Regions from separate parts of the Candidatus Brocadia sinica JPN1 genome, predicted to be linked through region 2. Evidence: riboswitches for the same ligand, from Rfam matches in the RefSeq annotation. Region 2 holds a riboswitch; each other region holds the start of a gene.

Region 1 (2,202 bases), 2.8 Mb from region 2:
CGCTATAAACAGGATCTGTCTCTGTCACAGTCACTCCCGTAAGCCCGGAACCATCGCCCATAAAGGAAATAGCATTAACGGTACCTATAACTTGCATTGTTGTTGGTAGTTCTGTCCGACCCACGTTAACATTTACGCTGTTTAAAGTAATGGGACGAAAATTACCTGTTGAAAGCTCTAAACCATAATTATGAGAAAAGTAAACATCGTCGCTCTCGCTTTTTCTCCCAATAATAAAACCACCGGCACCACCAGACAATACAATCCTTCCCATATTGTTTGCAGCATCTAAAATAACGCCCTGGTTTCCAGTCACATTGCCATCCACAACCAATTTATTATTAGCACCACTTATCAAAACAGACCCGGCAACATTCAAGGGGGTGCTAGGATTCTCAATTCCAATACCAACATAACCATTGGCTTTATCATAATAAACCTCAGCACCAGCAGCATTTCCATTGTCATTATAGGTGATTTGCTTAGTTATGCCTGCAATTGGTCCCGGAAGCCATTGAGGCCCCTGCGCGCCAGTTTCACCTTGCGGCCCCTGTGGCCCTATGGGTCATATCGGCCCTGCCATACCCTGGGGACCTTGTTCCCCTTGCGGGCCTTGTGCTCCTGTTTCACCCGAATACCCTGTGTGGCCCCTGCGGACCTGGAGGCCCCTGAGACCCTTCCGGTCCAACCAACCCGGTCGTATCACCAACCCACTGACCGGAATTGTTAATAATGGAAATACCGTTAATCCCGATGTTTCCCCACACATCCAGTGTCGCGTTGGGGTCAGCTGTGCCGATACCCACCTTTCCATCTCCACGGAAACGGGCGATCGTGCTATCGTTTGTTTTCTCCGTTATAGAAAAACCACTGTCTGCGCTATTGTCTTTTAGTTCTGAACCCATATCCTTTGCATAACCGTACTTACTTATCCCCGACAAAAGTACCATAACAACTATTAGCCAGTACTTATGCATTTTATTCCTGCTCCTTTCCACAATCATTGCCGATATAACATTACATTAAAAATAAGTTCATTCATATAACACAGGATATACCTTATGTTTTCATGTACTCAATACCATGAAAAAGTTTCTTTGGGGCATTTCTCCTCTCTTAAAAAATGTATTCAACGAAAACAAATCTTTTAAGGTCCAGTTAAGTATGCTGGTTAAAACGAGAGCAAAACTTAAAACCGCCTTATGTTTACCAAAACGTCGGGTTTCGTTCCTCAACCCAACCGTTGAGCCCATTTGTCGCACCTTGCGCCAAAAACTCACCACGAAGCTTCCACAGTGGCTAAACACAATGATTCAACTCTACCCTTTTTCAAAGAGCAAAATTGTTACAATGTTTCTTAAAACAAAAAAGCCTTACTGCTAAAAAATGTTTGTAAAAAAACATCTTCGGCAGTAAGGCTATCTTTCTGCTGCTGCTGCTGCTGCTGCTGGAGTTTCTTCGTCGTGCAAACCCAGAGACCCTGTTACTTTGCGTCCCCTGATCACTCAGGGTTTGCCTTTGTCGCTATATTTTCTTCACTATTTTACATATTTTGGTATTTCTCAAAACTCAAGTAATCTACCAATAATATTTTCCCTGTCAAGAAAATAGTGGGCATTTGTTTCGGACTTCGTCGTGAGCGCTCAGTCGAACGATTTCGATTTTGAATTTGAAGGGATTTTTAAAATGAAACATAACGATTCAGCAGACTTTTGCCTACAACCACTACGAGTGAATAAAATATTGATTACATAATCCCAAAGGAATGACATGATTATAGAAAAAAACACACCAGAATATTCAACCCCGTAGGGGTGAAATATTGCGAAAACAATGATACTATATCACCCCTACGAGGTTAACAACACTGGTATAACGATATTCTATAATCATGTCATCCCTTCGGGATTATTCTGTCTGTCCGTTTTCCCTGTTGGTTCCTAACTATTCTAAGAAAACATTCTCTGTCAGTTTCGCTGAATAGTTACAGGAGACATCATAACGCAGCACAACCGCAACCAAAATGAACCACCCCCTTTATCCCCTCCTTTGCAAAGAGGGGATTGAGGGGAGGTAAAAAACTTATAAAAAAAGGAAGTTTTTATACAGGAAACCGTCATGAACCGAAGACTCACAAAAGGGTATGAAAATGTTTGTTTTTTTAGACATTTGATTCTATTTTCGTACCAATACTATAAACAT
Region 2 (2,202 bases):
ATCAAATCAGGTCACGAAGACATGGGAAGAAGCTAATGCCATCGAACTCAAGTCCTTCAAGGCAAGGACGGGTTCCAACGGCAAAGTTGTCCTGACGTGGGAGACGGCCACGGAGGTAGACAACGCTGGCTTCAACCTTTACCGTGCCGAAAGTACGGACGGATCTTACGCCAAGATCAATAATACGCTGATTCCTGCTAAGGGCAATGCGGTCTCCGGAGCCGGATACAAATTTGTGGACAAGCCTGGCGATGGCGTATTCTACTACAAGCTAGAGGACATAGACTACAACGGGCAGAGCGCCTTACATGGTCCTATTGATAACGGTAAGCAGAAAACGAAACGGTCAAGACAGAAAGGTGAAACTGGCGCTGTCACTCCTGCATCGCCAGGTAAGGCCGGACTAGGTGATTAAGTGCATTTTTAAAGAACATTTAAGGGAAGTCAGATGCAGGAATCAAAATAGCGGAATAAAAAAACCGTAAGCGATCAGTTAGAAGCTGACGGTTACACAAAGAGTTTTGTAACATATGAAGGTTTATAAGCATTGAGCATTTTTCTTAAAGAAAGGAGGCATACCATGGAAGACACGAAATTACCCGTGTACGAGGCGCCAGAAGTGATTACTTACACCGACGAGGAGATATTTGAGAAGCTGGGGCCTGCGCATACAGGCACACTTGGGGCAGATCGCGCGTTTTAGGAGGTTGGAGGAGCGTGGGTGTCTCTGGTGTGGTTTCGCCGCCATTGACACCCACCGCAAGGTTATGGCAATAGTTCTCCAGGTCTCAGAGAACGCGGAACAAATTAATGAAAAACGAGAAGCGAAGAGCTGAAGCTTACAATGGTTTGTATCATATGCGCTTAAGGTTATACAGAGAAACTCTGCAAACCTTGCGGGCCACTTTGCTGTATCATGCGCCGACACTTCTTTTCATACTGCCAAGGCGTAAGAGGGAAGGGCTTCGGCAGCTTTGAATGTTCTTTTATTATCTTTCGATAATGGAAGCGATAGAATGCATCGCGATAAAGGCAAACCCTGAGCGATCAGGGGGCGCAAAGGAAAGGATCTTGGGCGCACAGGGAAGTGCGTCAACAAAAAGTGAATTTGTAAGACAACAAGGAAGTAGTCTCGGTTAAAGATAGCCTTGCCGCCGAAGATGTTTGTAAAAATATCTTTGTAGTAAGGCTTTTTTGTTTGAACAATAGGAAGAAAGGAGAGTGACGTGGGCACAGAATCTTGTTTAACAGTCGTTAAGCATGGTTTGTTATGCGCTGCGGCGGCTTGGGTTTCATTAGCGCCTCTGATGGAGGTGGCAAATAGCGCCTCTGCGGATACGAACTGGCAGACGAATACGGTTAATATCCAGGAGCGCTATGGCAAACTTCCCCTGCATTTTACCCAGAATAATGGGCAAATGGATACGAGGGTGCGGTTTTATGAGAAGGGGAGCGGGCATGCTACGTTCTTTACGGAAAGAGGGATGTATTTGTCTTTGGTGAATGCTGAAGTTGTAAGGCTTATCCCTTTAGGGGCCAGGAACAATCCGGAAATTACCGCAGAAGAATTGCTGGAGGGAAAAGTAAATTACCTTATTGGCAACGACCCTGGGAAATGGAAGACCAAGATACGCACTCATAAGGCAATTGTCTATAAGGATATTTATAAAGGCATAGACATGAAATTTTATGGAAACAACCGCCAGTTTGAGTATGATATCATCGTCAATCCAGGCGCAAACCCATCCCGTATACAGCTTTCATACAAAGGAATAGAGGATGTAAAGATAACAGAAGAAGGAAACATGGAGATAGGTCTCAAGGAAGGAAAACTGATCCAGAAGAAACCGTATGTGTATCAGGAGATACAGGGGAAGAAGGTGGAGGTAGACGGAAGGTTTGTAATCCGTGGCCACCGGTCATTCTCCGGGAAAGTATCAGATAATATGGACGCAAGAAACGGGCAGGGACAATGCCACATCTACGGCTTCCAGGTAGCATCCTATGATAAACGATACCCTCTCATCATTGACCCTATCCTGATCTATTCTACTTATCTGGGAGGAAGTCGTCCCGATTATGCCTATGGAATCGCCGTGGATAGCGCGGGGAATGCGTATGTTACCGGAAGGACATGGTCTCCGGACTTTCCCGTTGTAAATGCGATCGATAAAAGCCGCAATAAAAGTGAAGATGTTTTTA
Region 3 (2,202 bases), 1.4 Mb from region 2:
TTTCCGTGCCTGGAGGGATGATTTCTATAAAAATTGCGACCTATTAGCAATAGAATTGTCAAAAGAGTTTAAAGATGCAAGGGGAATATTTGCTTCACTGAAAAATATTTCTTCCAGCAATGACATCTTTATCGTCGATGGGAAAGAGTTATCACTTGCAGCATCTTGTTTTTTTAGAAAGGCCATCTATAAAAATCTTTTTATCATGGATGACCGGGACATACCAGGGGCTGGACTTCCTTTTGCGATAGGTGCAGCTATTGGTAATCCAGATAATAACGTTGTTCTTATTTGTGACAAGAATTCACTTTTTTACCATATAAGGGAGTTACAACCAGCCGTCTCAATGGGATTAGAGTTTACCATCATATGCGTGGACACTGTAAATAAGAACAATAATGTTGCAGACACGAGATTAGTATTAGAAGGCATGGACTGCCCTGTAAAGGAGATAGACCCTTTGTCAATAAAGAGGGACGATATAGTTAAGGGCAAAATCAAAAAACCTTGTGCAATGATGATAATGTAAATGATTTAAAAGTACCATCAATAAAAACACATCACGATAAAGGCAAACCCAGAGTGATCTGGGGACGCAAAGTAAAAGGGTCTTTTAGACGTACACGGACGCAGATTGCAAAAGACGATTTTACAGTAAAGACAGCCTTACTGCCGAAGATGTTTCAATGAACATTTTTGCAGTAAGGCTTTTTTGTTTTTACGAGTTAAAAACAACTATTTTTGATCTAATATCCCGCATTATACGCTCATTTAGGCGTATAATATGCCAGTGTAAGAGTATTATATGTACTAATAGCCGTAAAAGAAGACGACTGTTACTATAGATATGAAATGATGTCAGGCCAAACAACCAAATATTACATGCCGGATGAATTCAAGAATTAAATGAAAGGATGTATATGAAACGAAGATGCAAGAATTCAGCGCCAAACTGGGTGTAGTAAATGAAGACTTGTAGAAGCTTCCAGCACATCAATAAAACTTATCGAGGAGATGCTTTATGAAAGGGTTTTCATTAAAGGTAGCGGTGGTAATTATTTTTGTAACTCTTGTAGCAGTTTCCTTAAGCCTCTCAGTTCAGGTTGCAATGGCGCGGATGAGTCAGGAACCAGTGAAACAAGAACTGTCAATGAGTGGAACTTTAAGCGTTATTGGTTTTCTGGAACCATGGGAACCTTGGATGGACTCTGAAGTCCGCGTCGAGGCCAGAGATCGCTGCACGGAAAAAGAGATAGTTGAGGCAGTTTATCCTGAAGAAGTTGGCGCATTTACTCTGAAATTCGAACTTACTGCGGAAGTAAAAGAGATCTTTCATCCGGGGAATATAGAAATAAGAGCTCTTGACCGCACAGGAAAAGTCCTTGGGAATATTCGTATAGCTCCCTATAAAGATGAAGATTCCATAGCCGTAAAGCTGCGCATCATGCACCCAACAAGCGGACAAGTTTCGAAACCACCCCTTATTACGTCAAGTGACATCATTACTAAGTCGGTCTTGCAACACTTAGCGGAAAAACTCGCAAGGCTCCAGGGTGTCGATGTTCGAAATGCACGCGTCCCTCTCTCGATCATGAAGGTAATCAAGGAAATAAACGAGATCAGTCAATTTTCTGCACGCAGCCTCGCTGGAGACAAAGACGCTGAAGAATCGCTACGCCGGGTATTAAGTGCTTTTCCATTCACTAGCCCAGGCGGTGCTCCGGGGGTGTTAGGCCGGATCGAGGATATGAGTAAAATGGGACTCATCGATGCACTGGGAGAACTGCAACCTGTGAGAGGCTGTGGTCCTATTCTTCAGCGTACCGCCAAGGTTCTCGAAGGTGCCTTTCGTCTAGACTTCAAAGAACGGAATCAAGATGCAAGATGGACAAGACAGGCGCGGGCCTATGTCCGTGATCGAATGCAGGATATCTCTTTTTACAACGACTTGGCAGATCGGGCGTTTCGTGAATTCGAAGGCCCTTTTGGTGTCTTTCCTGGTGACGATGGACTTACAACTTTCATCCTTCCACCTGGACCACCTAAAGGATTCCCTCCCGAACCGGAGCCAGGTCCGGACGATGGATTCGAACCCAGTCCATGCGAGCAGATCAACGACCTGTGCCTGGGCTTGTACGGGGAAGTCCTGGCCGCTCAGCTCCGCGACGAATTTACCGACCTGATCGCCTCGGTCGAGCCAAA

The links. A riboswitch is a leader RNA that binds a small molecule or an ion and turns the genes downstream of it on or off. The one in region 2 is predicted to bind cyclic di-GMP.
Region 1: linked by a shared signal. The riboswitch ahead of BROSI_RS20590 (hypothetical protein) and the one ahead of BROSI_RS03585 (DUF7948 domain-containing protein) in region 2 are both predicted to bind cyclic di-GMP.
Region 3: linked by a shared signal. The riboswitch ahead of BROSI_RS20205 (hypothetical protein) and the one ahead of BROSI_RS03585 (DUF7948 domain-containing protein) in region 2 are both predicted to bind cyclic di-GMP.

Annotation. Positions count from the first base shown of each region.
Region 1 is NZ_BAFN01000001.1:3,584,679-3,586,880, reverse strand. It holds gene BROSI_RS20245 (hypothetical protein) at 1-316, opposite strand, end outside; gene BROSI_RS20590 (hypothetical protein) at 627-977, opposite strand; cyclic di-GMP riboswitch class I at 1,406-1,527, opposite strand; gene BROSI_RS16400 (efflux RND transporter permease subunit) at 2,162-2,202, opposite strand, start outside.
Region 2 is NZ_BAFN01000001.1:796,302-798,503, forward strand. It holds gene BROSI_RS03580 (Ig-like domain-containing protein) at 1-415, shown strand, start outside; gene BROSI_RS20965 (hypothetical protein) at 581-703, shown strand; cyclic di-GMP riboswitch class I at 1,022-1,159, shown strand; gene BROSI_RS03585 (DUF7948 domain-containing protein) at 1,227-2,202, shown strand, end outside.
Region 3 is NZ_BAFN01000001.1:2,150,146-2,152,347, reverse strand. It holds gene BROSI_RS09680 (thiamine pyrophosphate-binding protein) at 1-529, shown strand, start outside; cyclic di-GMP riboswitch class I at 561-677, shown strand; gene BROSI_RS20205 (hypothetical protein) at 1,022-2,202, shown strand, end outside.